4 regions of the Paenibacillus sp. FSL R7-0302 genome follow, and region 4 is predicted to be linked to each of the others. Evidence: predicted binding sites of a transcription regulator. Region 4 holds the regulator's gene; each other region holds the start of a gene.
What was found. Region 4 encodes Rex, which represses fermentation and respiration genes when NADH is low (regulators of the CRP and FNR family bind a similar motif). Its sites were predicted from a motif close to TTGTGAAATATTTCACAA; they were not measured.
Positions count from the first base shown of each region.

Region 1: the regulator Rex is predicted to act here: its motif matches at 1,983-2,000, upstream of ric (iron-sulfur cluster repair di-iron protein).
Region 2: the regulator Rex is predicted to act here: its motif matches at 2,168-2,185, upstream of qoxA (cytochrome aa3 quinol oxidase subunit II).
Region 3: the regulator Rex is predicted to act here: its motif matches at 2,201-2,218, upstream of MKY96_RS19830 (flavocytochrome c).

Region 1 is NZ_JBBOWB010000001.1:1,672,973-1,677,744, forward strand. It holds gene MKY96_RS06980 (hypothetical protein) at 227-949, shown strand; gene MKY96_RS06985 (DUF6773 family protein) at 1,189-1,632, opposite strand; gene MKY96_RS06990 (helix-turn-helix transcriptional regulator) at 1,610-1,834, opposite strand; gene ric (iron-sulfur cluster repair di-iron protein) at 2,061-2,756, shown strand; gene MKY96_RS07000 (hypothetical protein) at 2,889-3,575, shown strand; gene nirB (nitrite reductase large subunit NirB) at 3,816-4,772, shown strand, end outside.
Region 2 is NZ_JBBOWB010000001.1:5,557,051-5,561,822, reverse strand. It holds gene qoxB (cytochrome aa3 quinol oxidase subunit I) at 1-840, opposite strand, end outside; gene qoxA (cytochrome aa3 quinol oxidase subunit II) at 885-1,901, opposite strand; gene MKY96_RS24020 (polysaccharide deacetylase family protein) at 2,401-3,555, shown strand; gene MKY96_RS24015 (GntR family transcriptional regulator) at 3,748-4,137, shown strand; gene MKY96_RS24010 (ABC transporter ATP-binding protein) at 4,130-4,772, shown strand, end outside.
Region 3 is NZ_JBBOWB010000001.1:4,575,218-4,579,989, forward strand. It holds gene MKY96_RS19825 (NAD(P)/FAD-dependent oxidoreductase) at 1-526, shown strand, start outside; gene MKY96_RS19830 (flavocytochrome c) at 626-2,185, opposite strand; gene dcuS (DcuS/MalK family sensor histidine kinase) at 2,313-3,926, opposite strand; gene MKY96_RS19840 (FMN-binding protein) at 4,131-4,490, opposite strand; gene MKY96_RS19845 (flavocytochrome c) at 4,516-4,772, opposite strand, start outside.
Region 4 is NZ_JBBOWB010000001.1:1,942,041-1,946,812, reverse strand. It holds gene MKY96_RS08330 (aminoglycoside adenylyltransferase domain-containing protein) at 1-749, opposite strand, end outside; gene MKY96_RS08325 (cell wall elongation regulator TseB-like domain-containing protein) at 1,030-1,551, opposite strand; gene MKY96_RS08320 (amidohydrolase) at 1,581-2,882, opposite strand; gene MKY96_RS08315 (redox-sensing transcriptional repressor Rex) at 2,872-3,522, opposite strand; gene dinG (ATP-dependent DNA helicase DinG) at 3,679-4,772, opposite strand, start outside.

The sequences.
Region 1 (4,772 bases), 270 kb from region 4:
ATGCCGTTTCCGCTTGTTTATGCAGATTTTGCCCAAATAAACCTTGCACTTAGGCCCTACCTGTGTAATATAATAGAACATACTAAATATTACGGATGTGTGGAAGCGTTAACAAAAGGTGGAAAAGCCCAGGGTTATGCGGCAGGCGGATGCTTACGAGATGTGTTTTGGACGATGCTGAGGGAAGGAAGCGGAGGGCTCACACAACTTTTAGGAGGCGAGGACCATGACCATCACCTTGTTTTCCCGGGAAATAACCTATGGAAAAAAGGATGTCGCCGAACTGGAGACTGCTTCGATTAAAGTACAGCTGATCTATGACAAGGTGCTGTTCATGCTTCATAACCATCTCCCGGATTCTCTGTGGGATGCGTGGATCGGTGTGCCCTATGAGATCATTTCTTCTCTATATAAAGGGGACAATGACAGCGGGAGCGTGTTTCAGAAATGGATTCAAGGCCCGTCCGGCTGGAAATGCATCGGCTGTGAACGGCATTGTCTGGAGCCGGTAGCGGCTAACGAAGGGAGTGGCCCAAATGTTCAGCGCCGCTTTACTTTTCATAATGGAATTAGCCAGAGCATGGTACTTCAAGCTGTGATATGGTCCATGTATGAGAATACCCGTCTGCTCCAGCCTTACCTGGGGGAGGAGGCTTTTCTGAGTGAGGAGGATATGGAGCTGATCTCTGTATATTTCGTGCCCACCTACCTTACCCCGGCACCGCTGAGCGAATTGAACAAACCGGCCAAAGAATATAAGGATAAGAACATCAGAGTGTATCAGGAATGGATCTCTGCCCCCGATCTGGTGCTGCAGTGGAACGGCGGCCTGACCGAAGGCAGATGGATGACGGGTGTCTATGTGGATCATTCACGGTTCGCCGGACTTGGCCCCTACCTGAAGGATGCGCAGGGCAAGCGGACTTATATGCAGGCGACGGTTCAATAAAAAAGGTAAACTCGAAAAAAGATTTGAACTTGAAGCCAGGTCGTCGCTGCGGTGAACATTTGGACTTCCGGCCGCTGTTGTGTTTGGATTCCCCGATACAAACCGCTCTTTGCGGTAGAAATCCAAACACAAAGGCATCGCTCCGCTCCTCCAGTTCCAAATTTCCCCTCCGCTTCTTTTGCTTTTCTGTTTAAATTCTTTATTTCTACTTCTAGTGACTCACAACAGCAAAAGCGGCTCTAGTCCGCCCGGTTATTCCTCCGCCGGATCAAGTACACTGTGCTTAAGATGACCAGTCCTGCTGTAAGGGAAATGATCAGAACTACCTTCCCGTTCGCGCCGCTGGTAGCTGCTGATTGGGCGGCTGGATTCACGAAGGTAATGATAAGGATGCAGGCCGCCACCACAATCGCCAGAACTGCACCCGCTATGCTTCTCCCGTTCACTCCGCTTTGCCCGCCAACTGGTCCCACATATGCACCGCTCCAGATCAGCCGTACGAGATAGGAACCTACACCCAGCATGAAAATTGCGTAATTACTAAGCGGATATTCCAGCCACTTCATTCCGTAGTTGTGCAGCCCCATGTCTGCCAGCAATAAGAATGCCATCAAAAGAAATGCCTGATTCCCCGCCTTGTGCCGCTTCTGCAGTTGTCTCTCATCCAGGTTCGTTCTGCTCATCCTTCGTTCCCTCCCAAAATAGTTGATCCAGCGTCTTCCCGAGTGTTACACAAATGTCAATGCACAGCCTCAGGGTGGGGTTGTAATCACCGTTCTCAATCGCGATAATCGTCTGCCTTGTGACCCCCACGGCATCTGCGAGCTGTTTTTGCGACATGTCTTTTGACGCTCTGGAGGCTTTGAGCCTTAAGTTTTTCCCCATTCCCTCACCTCACGCATATTGTAAAATATATAAAACAAAATGTCTAGTATATTTTACATTGAGATACTTAAATTTCACGTTCATTAAAATTTGTTATATTCAGTGCGTACAATCACAAGTTCCGCATAAGGCCAGTGATAAGGTGTAGAAGTGAAAAGAAACACAAACCTACATTTTAACCTGAGGAGGGGCCAACATGGCGTCCAATCAATTAAACGATACAACAATTCATCCCGGGTTCACCCCGGAAGCAATGGTCAGAGATATTGTTCTGCAGTTCCCCAAAGCAGCTGATTATTTCAAGGCACAACGGATCGATTTCTGCTGCGGAGGCGCAAAGCCGCTGGCTGAAGCCGCTGCCGAGAAGGGTCTTGACCCGGCAGCAATGGTGCAGGAGCTGAACAAGCTGCAAGAGCAGCACCCCGTTCTGGAAGAAGACACCGCCTGGAACGAGGCTTCTTCAGAGGAACTGGTGGATTATATTGTGAACAAGCATCACCGTTATTTGCGTGAAGAGCTTCCGCTAATCAGTCAAAATGTAACTAAGGTATTCCGCGTTCACGGTGAGGATTCGCCGCACCTCGGAGAGATGCACCGCCTATTCAATATGCTGCGTGAAGAGCTGCTACAACATACGGCAAAGGAAGAAGAGAGTGAATTCCCAAAGATGCTGGCCTACACTCAGAACCCAAGCGAAGAAGGACTTGCTGAACTGCGCGGATTGCTGCATAATCTGGAAGCCGAGCATGACGGGGCCGGAGAGATTCTGCGTGAGCTTCGCAGAGTAACTAATGATTACACGCCGCCCGCACATGCCTGCACAACCTATCGCTTAACCTATGCCCGTCTTGAAGAACTGGAAGGCATGACCTTCGAGCATGTGCATCTGGAGAACAATATTCTGTTCCTGCGGTATCAATAGGACCTGCTGCATTGAATAAGTCCCTTCGGGGACTTTTTACTTTTTCTTCCGGCAGAAATGATTTGAGAACCCTTCCTCTATGCGTTATCCTTAAAGAGTCCGGGAAAATACATATGAAGGCGGTGCCGCGGGATGTCCACGAAATGGATGCGCTTCATGCTGTGCCTTCTCTTGCTGGCCGCGGCAAGCGGTTGTGGCTTGGGATCAGGGAATGGCGGCAGCAGTAACGGGGGACAGGGATTAACCTTTTCGGTCAAGGTAGGTGACAGCGAAATGGCCGGGAGCTCGGCCAGATTGCTTAACGAAGCTTACGTGCCCGGAAATTCAATGATAGAGCTGTTCAAGAAGAGCGGCGTTGTTACATTTTCAGCAGATGGAGCTAATATTCTTGAGGTGAATAAGGTCTCCCTGGGTCCGGATATGAGCTGGGAGGTTCAGGTGAACGGCAAGAAGGTTCAAGAGCTGAATACGACCCTGGAGCCGGGTTCGGCCATTACAATGACAGCAGGTCCTGCCGGAACCGGAAAGATGTTTCAGCCTGTTATCATCACTGTGAACGGGGGGAGCGAGCAGCCGGAGCTGACCCATTCGCATGTGCTTTCTTTTATGCAGGATATGTCGGTCAAGGGACTGCTCAAGAACAGCGGTATGGTCCGGCTTGCCGAAGATAACCGGACGGTGCTCACCGTGATGGAATATACCCCGCTCAGCAGCGAGGAATGGAGACTGAAGGTCAACGATAAAGGTCTGCTCGGTAATGGAGTGGACATGAAGCTCAGTCCGCAGGACAAGCTGGAGATCTCTCTGGTACTGAAATAAGTGAATGAATGGATATCTGTGCGAAACTGCACGGGTATCCATTTTTTTTGAATAATATATCTCTGTGCTTCACGCCATAAGTTGTCCTATGTAAGAACGGGAGAAGTCATCTCCACTTGTGTGAAAAAATTCACATAAGGTGTGACTGTGGTCACACTTGCCAGGGAATTGGGGACAGTATAATTTCTCTATCAGGTAAAGTTATTGAAGAAATCAGAGTTTCTGAAGGAGGGTCTACCAGTGGCAGCGGAAAGAGAAAAGTTAGCGCTGATTGGGAATGGCATGGCGGGAGTAGGCACTATTGAGCAGATTCTAAAGCTGGGCGGCGCATATGATATTACTGTCTTCGGCAGTGAGCCGCATCCCAACTATAACCGGATTATGTTGTCCTATGTACTTGAAGGCAGCAAAACGATTGAAGACATCATTCTCAATGATCTCGGGTGGTATGAGGATAATCATATTACACTGCATACCGGTACGACGGTTACCCGGATCGATGAACAGAACAAACTAATATTGACCGATAACGGACTGGCGGTTCCTTACGATAAAGCAATTATTGCCACAGGCTCGAATTCTTTCATTCTACCCGTACCCGGCAGCAACAAGGATGGGGTAGTCGGCTTCCGCGATATCGCGGACTGTGATGCGATGCTGGCAGCAGCGAAGCAGTACCGCACGGCGGCTGTAATCGGCGGAGGATTGCTAGGTCTTGAAGCTGCGAAGGGCCTGGTCAATCTGGGCATGGATGTTACCGTTGTGCATCTGCTGGAGGATCTGATGGAGCGTCAGCTGGACCGTACCGCTTCTTCCATGCTACAGGCAGAGCTTATGCGTCAAGGTGTGAAGTTCGCCATGGGCAAGCAGACGGTCGAACTGACCGGCGAAGAACGGGTGACCGGTCTGCGCTTCAGTGACGGCAGTGAGCTGCCCGCAGAGTTTGTAGTGATGGCTGTTGGAATCAAGCCGAATGTCCAGCTTGCGAAGGACAGCGGAATCACCGTTAACCGCGGGATTGTAGTTGACGATTATATGCAGACTTCTATGGCTGATGTGTATTCTGTCGGCGAATGTACAGAGCACCGGGGAACCTGCTACGGACTCGTCGCACCGTTATTCGAGCAGGGCATGGTTCTCGCCAAGCATCTGTCAGGTAGTCAGACTCCAGGCTATGAAGGTTCAGTTGTAGCAACC
Region 2 (4,772 bases), 3.6 Mb from region 4:
CTCCGGATGTCCCCAGACCCAGAACAGGTTGGCCCAGAGCATATCCATCCCGCCGTTGGCCATCGTGAAGAACTGGGAGCCGAAGAGGCGGTCGAACATCATCATCGCCAGCGCTACGGTAAGAACCGGGAAGGCGAAGACAATGATAACGTTGGTGATGAGTACGGACCAGGTGAACATCGGCATCTTCATCAGCGTCATGCCTGGTGCGCGCATTTTGAGAATCGTTACGATAAAGTTAACCCCGGTGATCAGCGTACCAATACCGGATATTTGCAGGGCCAGAGAGTAGTAGTTGTTCCCTACGGTCGGGCTGAATTCAAGACTCGCCAGCGGGAAGTAGGCTGACCAGCCCGCATCCGGCGAGCCGCCGATGACGAAGGAAATGTTCAGCAGCATGGCGCCCATGAAGAAGAGCCAGAAGCTGACGGCGTTCAGCCGCGGGAAGGCAACGTCCCGTGCACCGATCTGCAGCGGAATGATTACGTTCATCAGACCGATGATAAAAGGCATGGCCATGAAGAGAATCATGATCAGACCATGGGTGGTGAAGACCTCATTGTAGTGCTGCGCATCGAGGAATTTCATTTCCGGCGCAGCCGTCTGCAGACGCATCATCATCGCATCTACACCGCCGCGGAACAGCATCAGCAGCGCCGCAAGGATGTACATGATCCCGATTTTTTTGTGGTCAACCGTGGTCAGCCATTCACGCCACAGATAGCCCCATTTCTTGAAATAGGTAAGCCCTACGAGAATCCCGATGGTTGCCAGTGCAATACTGATCATGGCCCCGTATATCAAGGGTTCGCCGTGAACCTTAAATTTGTCCAAATCCATTAGGGTAGCTCCTTTCAGTGTGTTGCATTAAGCTCTTCAGAGAGCTAGTGTCCTTCATGTGTGCTTTCATCCACAGGGGAGCTTGGCAGCGGCTGATCGACTTCCGGATCAGGCTTGCTGTCGAATTCCGTTCCGCTGGACGGCTCGGGAGACGGATGAATTTCCTTGTTATCCTGATGCTCCGGATTGCCGTTGTCCATATCCATCTCTTTGCCGCCGCCGCTCATATGGTCTCCGTGATTTCCCGGAGGAGGGCTGAACTCCAGATGGGTGGAGGAATACGTTTTGCGTCCGAGGTAATCCGTGGCCAGCAGGCCTTTGAATTCTTCCTCAGTCAGCTTAGGTGCGGTTTCCTTCACTTCCTTCACCCAGTCCTCGTAACCCTTGTTACTAAGTACAAGCGCTTCGAATTCCATGTGGGCAAAGCCTTTACCGCTGAAGTTAGCATTCTTTCCGATATAAGAGCCTTCCGTATCAGCGGAGAGATGAAGCGTTGTCAGCATGTCGCTCATGGCGTACTTTTGACCGGCAAGCTGTGGAATCCAGAGACTGGTAATGGTGCCGAACGAGTACATTCTGAATTCTACCGCACGATGCACCGGCATATTCACGTAGTTCACCGTCTCGATCCCTTCCTCAGGGTAGCTGAAATGCCATTTCCAGTTGGAAGAGGAAGCATAGATGACCAGCGGAGTCTGATCTTGATAGTCCGCAGCCACATTCTCCACTTCGTTAGTCGTCTTGACGGTAACAACGGACAAGAAGGCTACGATAATGATCGGGATAATGATCCAGATGGCCTCAAGTACCACATTGCCTTCTTCATGTTTAGGAATGTAGCCCTCATTACTCTTCTTCGCACGATATTTCACCAGTACAAAGATATACAGAATGTAGACAACAGCCAGAACCCCGAGCATAACAAGAATAGAGAGCACAATGGTGTCAGATAACGTCCTTGCAGACGGCCCCTTCGGGTTCAGAACAGCGATTGAGCTGCATCCCGGCAGGAGAAGGATCAGGCTTAGAAACAAAGCGTATAACGGTCCCTTTTTTTTCATATAGAACTCCTTCCTTCAATACTACTTTTCATTCGCCGTTCATTAACGGGAGTACATTGATCTGTATCTATAGTAAGAACTACTTACCCATAATGCAAAATACATATTTTGTATAAATATATAAAATAGACCTTAAAAATGGCGAACAAGTTAAATATGTGTGATCAAATTGTTACAACTCCCTAAGGGTATGATAAAGATCACTGTAGTGGCGCACTTTAGCTAATTTTAAGGTTGTTCAATTTTTGTTCAAAATTCCGATATTGTTATTAATTTTGTCACAATTATTCTGTGCCAAAAACCGCTGTTTTAACCGTGCAACGCCTGCTGTGACAGCATTCGACGAGAATTGCGTGCTTTCTGAAAATAATGGCGAACCCTCATTTATGATTGCATAAGAGTAACAATTTCTTAGCTTGCGGTTACAATCTCTCAAATTACGTTGAAAGTATATATGATAAAGTGATAGACAAATATACATAGATTGGAGACTGCTGCTGTGCGCATCAAGAAAATTCTGCTTTTATTCATGTCTTTATTCCTAATTATGGGGCTTGTGCAGGTCCCGGCTGACGCTAAAGGTGATAGCACTATTCTTAAACTCGGAGTCAACGATAAATTAAGCAAGGTTGAAGCTGTATCCGTAAAAGGCACCTATTATGTACCGCTGCGCGCGCTTGCGGATGAGCTGAAATGGACCCTTACCGGACTGACGGACGGGATTCACGTAGCCGGCGGGACAGGTTCGCTGACCCTGCTGAGCAAGGACGGAGGTGCGGTGCTGAAGGATGGGACTGCCGTGCCTATGAGCACTTTCGTACAGGACGGCAAACTCATGGCTCCGCTGAAGCTCAGCGGGTACCTCGGGTATAGCATTTCCTATGCGGGAGATAAATATTTACTTCGTGTGAAGGACGGCTCGGCGCAGCTTACCGATGCAGCCTTCACCGATAAATATGCTGCAGAGCTGAAGCCTAAGGCTCCAGTGGCTCCGGTAACTCCAGTCACTCCGGTTCAGCCCACGGAGCCGGGCAAGCCTGGCCGGACCGTGTATCTGACCTTTGACGACGGCCCGTCAGCCACGACTGGCGACCTGCTGGACATCCTGCGTAAATATGACGTACAGGCAACCTTCTTCATGCTGGGGAACAATATGAATCAGCACCCCGCTCAAGTGAAGCGGACTGCGAAGGAAGGCCATGGCTTAGCGCTGCATGGCGTGACCCACCGCCAGGAGAAGTTCTATGCATCCCCTTCAGCGGCGCTTGCCGAGATGTCAGGTGCCAATGCGACGCTGAAGAAGCTGACGGGAACCAGCACCACCTTGATCCGTACGCCTTACGGAAGTAAGCCCTATTTCACCAAGTCCTTCAGGGATAAAGTCCTGACGCAGGGCTATCATCTCTGGGACTGGAACGTGGATTCCTATGACTGGAAATACAAACAGAACAGCGACAGAATCTATAACACCGTGATGGATCAGGTGAATAAGCTGAAGGCGTCCAAGACCAATCCGGTCATTCTGATGCATGACCAGAAGGCTACGCTCAAGGTGCTGCCGCGTATTCTGGAGAAGCTGAAGAAGGAAGGCTATACCTTCAAGCTCATTACAAAGGATATGGAGCCGCTCAATTTCTGGAAGGATAAACGCTGATTACTGCTATAGCAACAGCAAAGAGCAAGCCCGGGAGACAATCTGTTCCCGCAGGCTTGCTCTTTTTTTGCGCCGAAACTAGACAAAGTAAAAGTTAATGATTGACATCAATCCTCAACTGTATTAATAATAGTAGTACAGTTAATACACTATGATACAGCAGCCGGAGTATCAGATGAAAGGAGGACTGTCATGTTCGAGTTGGATGTACGCAGCCGCAAGCCGATCTATGAGCAGCTGACCGACAAGGTGAAGGAGTTGATTATGCATGGTATTCTGCGGGCGGATGAACAGCTGCCTTCGGTGCGGGCGTTATCCTCGCAGCTTACCGTGAATCCCAATACGATCCAGAAGGCCTATAGGGAACTGGAGCGTGAGGGGTATATCTATTCACTGCAGGGCAAGGGCAACTTCGTAGCCGAGTTGCAGCAGGGCCAGAGTGAGAGCAAACGGGCAGAGCTGAAGGAGGAGCTGCTGCGGCTGATGGCAGAAGCAGTCTACCTTGGGTTCACGGAGACAGAGATCAGTTCCTTGTACCGCCAGGCGCTGGATATGAGAAGAGAGGAGAGCAGCCATGATTGAGATACGCGGTGTGAGCAAGATTTTTCAGGAGGAAAAGGCTGTGAACGGCCTCTCGCTGACGGTACCCAAAGGGGCCATCTACGGATTGCTGGGATCAAACGGAGCAGGCAAAACCACGCTTCTTAAGATGCTTGCAGGCATCTATCGCCCGGATACAGGAAGTGTCAAGGTAGGCGGGCGGCCCGTCTATGAATCACCTGAGGTGAAGCGCAGTCTGTTCTTCATGCCGGACAGCCCTTATTTCTTCCCGCAGGCCACAATGAAGAGTATGGCGGAATTCTACCGCTCAATCTATACACAGTGGAGTCAAAAAAGGTATGAGGAGCTGGTTACAGTGTTCCGGCTCGATCCCCGGCGCAGGCTCAGCCGCTTCTCCAAGGGGATGCAGCGGCAGGCCGCCTTCCTGCTGGCGCTTAGCTGCAAGCCGGATGCGCTGATTATGGACGAGCCGATCGACGGCCTGGACCCGGTGATGCGCCGCCAGATCAAGAATCTCCTGTTCCAGGAAGTCGCTGAGCGCGAGCTTACCGTGCTGATCTCCTCGCATAATCTGCGGGAGATTGAGGATCTGTGCGACCATGTCGGCATTATGCATGAGGGAAGGATGCTTGTGGAGAAGGATCTGGATGATCTGA
Region 3 (4,772 bases), 2.6 Mb from region 4:
GACCCAGGAGATGAAGAAGGACCGGGGGGCAGAGCTGATTAACACCTATGCTATTATGACCGAGCCTCTGCCGCATCTTCCAAAATGGCATGAGCAGAGCCTGCTCTGGGAAACGGCCCGGCCTTATCTGTATTTCCGGACTACTCCTGAAGGACGGATTATCGCCGGCGGCAAGGATGAGCAGCTTACCAGCGTGGAGCGGCGTGAGGTAAGGGTCCTCTCCCAGTGTGAGCGTCTGGTCGAGGAGCTTACGGCCCTTTTCCCGGAATTGCAAGGAATCAAGGCCGAATATTCCTGGGGAGCGGTCTTCGGCTCCACCCATGACGGACTGCCTTATATGGGACCGCACCCGGAGTTCCCGCATTGCTACTTCATTGAAGGCTATGGCGGAAACGGTACGGTCTACAGCATGATTGCCGCCGAACTGCTTGCAGATACACTGTCCGGCAAAAGCCGCCCGGAGCTGGAGCTGTTCTCGCTGACCCGTTCGGCGAAGCCTGCGCCCTCCCCGGCTATAGAGGCTTAAACGGTATAGTGCGGCAAGAGGATCAAAAAGGGATGCCTGCAACAGTCTGTGACGGCTGCGGGGCATCCCTTTTACATGACAACAATATGAAATAATAGCTTATTGCGCTTTTACAAATTCAGCCGACTTGATCCCGGCCTGACGTCCGAAGATAATAATCTCGGCTACCGAGTTGCCGCCGATACGGTTCTCGCCGTGCAGCCCGCCAACCACTTCCCCAGCCGCGAACAGGCCGGTAATCGCCTTGCCCTCTTTGTTCAAGACTTCTGTGTTGGTGTTGATCACCACTCCGCCCATCGTATAGTGAATCCCAGGGCCGATCTGGATGGCATAATACGGAGCACCAGACAGATCATTATCCATACCGGTAGCTCTGCCGAACTCGGCATCCGACTTACTTTTCACCGCACCGTTCCAAGTATCCACGGTGGTCTTAAGTGCAGCAGCCGGAACCTTCATCTGATCCGCCAGTGCCTCGATGGTATCTGCGGTCTTGACCACACCCATCTTGATGTATTGATCCACTGCTTTGACACGGGATTTCACTCCGGCGTCGAACACGAGATAAGCGGATTTCTCAGGAAGCGTATTAATTGAAGCTGTTACCTTGTCCCGGGTGTCCATCTCGTTGCCGAAGCGCTTGCCCTCAGCAGATACGAGAATAGCCCCTTCGCCCCGGACCGCTTCACCGATCAGGTAGGATTTCTCCTGCTGTACGGTCGGGTGAACCTGAATCTGATCCAGGTCTACGGTAGTTCCGCCGACCTTCTCGATCATGGCAATACCGTCGCCCGTGCTGCCAATCTGGTTAGTGGTGACCAGGCCTTCCAGGTCCGGTCTGACTTTGGAGATCAGCTCCTTGTTGGCACCGAAACCGCCGGTGGTTACGATAACTGCTGCTGCGCTGATCGTTTTGTCGTCGGCCTGGTTGAACAGCACCTTCACGCCGTTCACCTTACCGTCCTGTACCGTTAGTTCCTTCACATCCGCATTGACGAATAGCGGAATTCCCTGCTCCTGAACATTGCGGACGAGGCCTGCTACAAGATATTGTCCCACTGCCGAGCCGTCTTCAGGACGGTGCGTACGCTTCTCCTTCATTCCGCCGGTAATCGTAATATTGTTCAAGCGGATTCCGATGGAATCGAGCCAGTCAATGGCCCCTGCGGATTGATCCACGAAGAAGTGCAGCAGCTCCTTATTGTTCGTATCATGTCCGCCCTTAAGGGTCTCTTCATAGAACAGTTCGTTGCTGTCTTCGATGCCCTGCTCCTTCTGGAACTTGGTCTGCGATGCATTCATTCCCGAGGAGGATTTCGTAGTATTGCCGCCAGCTACCGGCATCTTCTCCAGAATGACCGGGTTCATGCCGGCCGCTTTGGCTTCCAGTGCAGCAGACATTCCCGCACCGCCCGCGCCGACGATGACGATATCATATTTATCTTTTAACTGATCATACGGAGTATAGCTCGCTTCGGATGCCCCCGATACGGCCTCTGCTGTCTCTTTAGGTGCAGCCGTTGCTGCAGGCTCTGTGGTCGCGCTGTTTGTTCCCTTGCTCTCATTCTTGCTGCTGCCCGCATTGTTGTTTCCGCAGCCTGCAATCACCAGCATCACAGAGAGAATGAGGATAAGTGCCGCTGTTAATCTCTTATTCATGTGAGTTGTGCCCCCTTGTGCATATTTTCACAATTATCATAGCGTCAAAGAAGCGGTTTGTGGAACCTTCCGTAAATTATTAAAGAGTTTTGTAACTAAAGTAAGCGGGCATATGGACCTTAAATGTTCACATCCCCTCCTCCTCCTTCACCTCATAAGGCACATCCACGATAAAATGCGCTCCCGGCCCGCAGCCGGCGGCAAGCTCAAGATGGCCCTTGAGTTTGTCCACACTTTTCTTCACCAGATATAGGCCGATCCCCCGCTGTTCACCCTTGGAGGAGTAGCCCTGAACGAAGATCTTCTCCTTCAGGCCTGCCGGAATTCCCGGACCGTTATCGCTAACCTCGCATAGCAGCCGCCCCTCTTCATATTGAAAAGCAAGCTCCACGCGCTTCACGGGTTGCTCGCGGAGCTCCCCCAGCGCCTCCAGAGCATTATCCAGCAGATTGCCGGCAATCGTAATCAGCTCATGAATCACCTGCGGATCGGCCGGCTCCGGCAGATAGCTGTCCCCGGTCAACAGCAGCTCGATTCCCGCTTCGCGCGCCCGGCTCAGCTTCCCCAGCAGAAATCCGGCCATCACCGGGTCCTTGATCTGTCTCGTAATCGCCCCGATCTCCTTCTGGTAGTTGCTTACCGTCCCCAGAATATATTGCTGCAGCTCATCATACAGGCCCATATGTGTCATGCCCATTATCACGTGCAGCTTGTTCATGAACTCATGGGCACCGGAGCGCAGCGCTTCTGCATAGACCGAGACTCCCGACAGCTTCTCCGCCAGCACAGCCAGCTCGGTCTCATCCCGGAAGGTGGCAATCGCGCCAACAATATTACCGTTAACACGGACAGGAAGGCTGTTCACCAATAGAGAGCTGTCTCCCAGCTCCAGCTCCCGGTCCTGTATTCCTTCTCCCTCAGCCAATACCCGCTCCAGACCCAGCTCCGGCCAATACTCGGCAATCTGCCGGTTCATGGCGCTCCCGCCAATCCCCGCTGCCCTCAGAAGCCGCTGCGCCTCCATATTAAGGATGGTGATCCGCGCCTCCTGATCTACGGCAATAATTCCCTCGCGCGTGGATTCCAGCATCGCACTGCGTTCCTGGAGCAGCTTGGAGATGTCCTCCGGCTCCATCCCGAACACCATCCGCTTGATCCGGGCTGCGAGGATGAATGCTCCTCCCGCTCCAAGCAAGGCTCCCGAGACCAGAATCGCAATAATCGTCCACTCATTCATCAGGACCAGCCGCTCGACCCGCTCCAGGGACAGACCGGCAATGACCACTCCCACCTGATGCCCCCGGTTGTTATAGACCGGCACGAAGCCGCGCAGGGATCTGCCGAGCGGCCCGGCCCCTTCGGAGATACTCTCCCCTCCGCGCAGCGATATCTCCTGACCGCCTCCCGCAAAGGGCAGACCGACCAGCGAGGCATCCGGATGGGAATAGCGGATTCCCTTCATATCTGTCACTACCACGAACATAATATCATTACGGCGGGCGATTCTTGAGGTGTAGTCCTGAATCTCCTTGCTGTTGCCTTCACTGAGTCCCTCCGAGACCAGCGGAATCAGGGCGATGGTACGGGCAATCGTAATCGCCTTATCCTCCAGCGCCTGCCGGGTCTGCGGAATAATCTGATTGCGGAAAATAAAATATAAAATCAGCAATACCAGCAGAACAACGGCAGACACCATGACGGCAATCATTGTGCGCAGACTGTAGCTTTTTTTCCTGGCCACTTGTGCGAAGACCTCCCTTCATGTCCCATGTTCCTATACCATTCGAACTATATTAGTTGAACCTGAATTTGTAAAGCTACTCCCGGGAATCGCTTCCTGGGGATGGAACTATGCAGCAAGCCCAGCCGTTCTGCCGGAGACAGGAGGGCTGGGCTTGCTCGGGTGATATGACCACAACTCTTTTATAAGCAATTGAATGATGACTTACTGCTTCTTGGCCTGTTCCAGCGCCTGGGTCACCGCTTCAATAATTCCGCCGCTGGAGCCGGAAGCACCAGAGAGAGCGTCTACGCCTTCTGTGGTTTGTTTTTCAATAATTTCAGGAATCGTATTCTCCACGGCCGCATCGATCATCGCCTGCGTCTCCTTATGCTCCTCTACGGTAATAGCGTCGATCTTCTCATCCTTGATCTCTACCGCCACTTTAATATCACTCTTGACCCCTTTGCCTGTACCATCATATGTCCCGTCCACATACTTGCCGGAAGATGAAGAGCAGCCCGCCGTTAGTACTGTTGCAGCCGCGAGGGCAGAGAACAGCAAGGTTTTTGTCCACTTGTGCATGAGTAATTCCTCCTTCTAAAAGTTCCTATTTCTTAAGTGCCTTCACAGCTTCATCCGCTGCAATCCGCCCGAAGGTAGTGATGTCTGCCAGAGCATTACCGCCCAGACGGTTCGCGCCGTGTACTCCGCCGGTTACTTCGCCCGCAGCATACAGCCCGGCAATGACCTGATCCTTGGTATCCAGTACCTGAGCCTGAGTGTTAATCGCTACTCCGCCCATGGTATGGTGGATTCCCGGTGTTACCTGAATTGCGTAATATTTACCCTTTTCAAAAGACAACT
Region 4 (4,772 bases):
CGCTTGATTTCAGCCATCATATATTCCGCAAAATCGGTTAATTCGCCCGGTTCATAGCCTTCGGCGTCCCCCGCACCGCTATATTCCTTCAGACACTGTCTAAGCAAACCGTGATAGACTTCAGGCAACTGCTGCAGCCCCCACTCCCCGCCTTCCTTCTTGGAAGAAACATGACCTTCCTGCATATAATAGAGTACCCTGCATAGATTCAGTGTGTAATACACCGGTGATTTCTTAATATTCTGCGGTGCATCATCGATATCCCTGATAATGGAATCCAGATAGTACCTGTTGTCTAGCGGCGCAAAGGCCTCGCGGATCGGCTCCCCGTACAAGATAAACCCGCGATGGTAGACTACTGTAAAATGCGCCGCCAGATCAGCATCCTCAAAGCCGCCGCACAGATAATTCTCATCAGCTCTGTACCGCTCTACATGTGCTTCCGAAAAGTGAAATTCAAAAGGCGTAGGATACACAAAATTGCGCAGGTATGTCTTAAGGACGATAGATAGTTCAATTCCGCGCTTATTCGGCAGACTGTCATGATAAGCTACAATACGCCTGGCAAGTCTATGACTGACCTCTGCGGGCAGCTTGTCATGTACGACGATCAGCAGATCGATATCGCTGGTATCGGGGTGAAAACAGCCCATCGCCAGTGAGCCATGCACGTAAATTCCCGACAGATTCTCCCCCAGCTCCTCCTTGAACAGATCCACCGCCTGATACAAATATGCCAATATTTCCAATTTCATCAACCTCCTTGTTACATTCAACATGCAAGTTATTGATAGCAGATTAGGGATTACTTTTAATATATCAATTGATATATCTCAGAAGTGAAGGGGTACCGATTTCCTTCATCCCTCACCGTCAAAATAATAAAATAACCCCACAAAGTGGGGCTTTAGCGTAGGTGATGACTCAGGTACTTTGCGGGGACCTCAAAACATATAAATTTATCTGTTAAAAAAACGGAAGAACAGATAAACTGTTCCCCCGCATGTATTCTTCCGCTGAGCGCTTAGCTTAACGGTTCGGCAGACTGTACCCCTCACCGATGGCGCTGCCATCCTTGAAGCGGTAGAAGCTGTAATAGAATCGCCCGTCTTTTTTGTAAAATAGCTGCCAGGCATATTCCCCGTTGTATACACCGGGCAGCAGCCGTTCAATCGTAATGTCCGGCAGCTGAGCGGCTATGATTCCGCGCATTTTCTCTTCTGAGGTGCCATTGCTCAGTTCCTCAGCATACAGGTCGTTGTCGCCTCCGGCAGGCTTGCCCTCCAAGGTGAAACGGACCCACACCATCAGATCGGTCCCTGCTTCATTCTTGCCGGTCAGCACCCAGTAGATCTCATTCTCATTCCAGACAGATTTCTGGGCCTTGGTAACCTCTGTTAGTCCGGCACGCGCCCGGGCCAGCTCCTTGGCCTCACTCCGCTCGTTCCACTGGTCCTTCATAATGTAGGCATAGAACTGGCTTAGTCCGAACAGAAGGAGCAGCACCACGGTAATCCCCAGCCAGATCCATCTTCTCCTCTTCTTCTTCACCACGCTGCTTCCTTTCCCGTTCCCCTGAATTACCGTTTAAGCAGGCTCTCGAACGTCTCCTGTGCTTTGCGGCGGATGGCTTCTTCATCAAGTGTCAGGCATTGTCCATGCTTCACAACCTGTCGGCCGTTCACCCATACATGCTCCACATCCTTGGCACTTGCCGAATATACGGCATGGGAGAGCAGATCGGTATGCGGCAGCAGATGCGGCTGGTCAATATCAAGTGCGATGAAGTCGGCCTTCATTCCTGCGGCAAGCCGGCCTACCCCGCTTAGGAAAATAGACTGCGCCCCATACTCCGTAGCCATCAGAAGCGCCTCAGGAGCCGGTACCGCTGTGGGATCACCGCTTACGCCCTTGTGAATCAGAGCCGCCAGCCTCATCTCTTCGAACATATCCAGATTGTTGTTGCTTGCCGCGCCGTCTGTACCCAGGGAGACCTTAATCCCGGCTCTCAGCAGTTCAGGAACACGCGCAACCCCGCTGGCCAGCTTCAGGTTACTGCCGGGGTTATGCGACACGCCAACGTTATGGCGGGCCAGAATCCCGATCTCTTCATCGTTCAGATGAACCCCGTGGGCAATGAGCGAAGGACGGGTGAACATCCCGAGCTTCTCCAGATGTGCGACCGGACGCAGGCCATAGTCGGCCACGTTCTGCTCCACTTCATGGCGCGTCTCGGACATATGGGTGTGCATTGGCAAGTCCAGATCATGGGCAGCCTGCACAAACTTCATGAAAAACTCTGGAGGACAGGTGTACGGGGCGTGCGGTGAGAGCATGGTCGTAATTCTGCCGTCAGCCTTGCCGTGCCAGTTACGGGCAAAAGCAATCGCCTCAGCGAGCTTGGATTGCTGTACCTCTTCCGGGCACAGCCCAATTACGCCGCGCATCAACACCGCACGAATACCGGACTGCTCGGTCACTTCCGCTACCCGGTCCATATGATCATACATATCGAGGAAGGTGGTTGTGCCGCCCTTCAGCATCTCCAGCACGGACAACGAGGTTCCCCAATATACATCATCACCAGTGAATTTCTCTTCCATCGGCCACATCTTCTCCTGCAGCCAAGACTGAAGCACCATATCGTCGCCATATCCGCGCAGCAGTGACATTGCAGTATGACCATGGGTATTGACCAGACCAGGCATGAACAGCAGACGGCTGCCGTCTACGACCTGTGCGCCATCCTCCACTGCCGGCTCAGCTTCACCTATGTAAGTAATCAATTCATTCTCCAGGGTCATGTACCCGCTCAGAACCGGCTTGTCACTGCCCGGAACCAGGAAGTGCCCATTCTTGATTATCGTGATCTTACTGCTCATCTTCAGCCTCATCCTTTCCATCATGCAAATAATAAGCCAAGCTCTGCAGATCTGTGGTGAAATCTGCGGCATGAATCCGGATATTGGCAGGCGTCTTGAGAATAACCGGTGCGAAGTTCAGAATCGCCTCGATACCGGAATCGACAAGAATATCAGCTACGTTCTGGGCTTCGCTGTCGGGCACGGTAATAATCCCGATCCGGATGCCCTGCGAGCGGATTGTACTGCTTAGCTCCTCCATCGGCTGCACAACCAGCGAGTTGATTTGCTGGCCCACCTTCGGCGGGTAGGCATCGAAGATGGCAGTAATCTTCATTGTATCCTTTAAGTAAGCGTTGTAGTTTGACAAGGCATGACCGAGATTACCGGCTCCAACCAGTGCAACATTAATTTGCTGGTCAAGCTTCAGGATATGGCGGATCTTCTCAATCAGATAAGATACATCATAGCCGATGCCTTTTCTGCCAAAATCACCGAAATAAGCCAAATCCTTGCGGATCTGGGCGGGATTCAGATCAAGCTTCTGGCCCAGCTCCTGAGAAGAGACTGTGGAGATTTCACGTTTTTGGAGATCGTTCAGGAAACGCAGGTACACTGGGAGCCTGCGCACGACGGCCTCCGATATTTTATCCGATTTCATGTATTCTCCTCCTTCAAGTTGATGTAACATCACAAATTCGCTTCATGTAATGCCGATTATAGCAACCGTGCCCCGCCGCCTGCCGGAGTGGCAGGGCAGGCGGGAACGGATCTTCAGGTTAATCATGACTTATTAATAATAGCAATAGCAGATGAATTAGGAAACCCCGCCGTCATCCAGCCATTCGGCAATTCTCGGGACCATCTGCTCGGTGAGCATATGCTCCATCTTGGGACCGGGGAGCGAGTACAGGAAGTACTTTCCGTAATGCGATTCGATGACTCTGGTATCGTACACAATTACGATGCCCCGGTCCTGCGCCGTGCGGACCAGCCGCCCGAAGCCCTGCTTGAAGCGGATGACGGCCTGCGGCACGGACAGCTTCATGAACGGATTCTTCTTCTGTGCCTGAAGCAGCTCCGACTTCGCTTCTGCCAGCGGGTGATTCGGCGGCTGGAACGGCAGTCTGACAATCGCCAGGCAGGTCAATGCTTCTCCCGGGATATCCACCCCTTCCCAGAAGCTGCTGGTACCCAGCAAGACCGAAGCCGGGCTATCCTGGAAGCGGCGGATCAGCTTGCTCCGGCTGCCGCCTTCCACGCCTTGTCCCAGCACCGCGATATCCTGTGAGGCAAGTGCCTCCTTCAGCGGTTCATACACCTGGCGCAGCATCTTGTAGGAGGTGAACAGCACCAGCATCCGCCCCCGTGTTGTTACAGCTGTCTCGGCAAGGGAGTGCACGAGGGTGTCCACAAAGCGGGCATCCCCTATACTTCCCTTGACGCTCGGGAAGTCCCGGGGAATGACCAGGAGCGCCTGCTCACGATACTTGAATGGCGATGGAAGCAGTGCAGTCATCAGACGCCGCTGCTCGGCAGCCTCGCCAAGACCCAGGTTATCGATCATGAACTGGAAGGATTTATCCACAGATAAGGTGGCCGAGGTCAGGATAATGCTCTTCTTCTTATCGAAGAACAGCTCCCTGAGCTGGGTGCTGACATCTACGGGAACAGCATACATTTGCAGCGACTTCCCCTTATAATTACCGCTTCCCTCCAGCCAATACACAATATTCTCATCGTTCAGGCTCATGAAGAAGCGGATCTGCTCTCTAATGGATGCCAGATCCTTGAATAACCCGCCGATATCGGTCACAAGGCTGTCTGAGGAGGATTGGCTGTCCGTGTCACGCATCTCACTGAGCATTTTGTCGCCCTTGCGGATGATATCGCTCAGACTGAGGTTCAGTG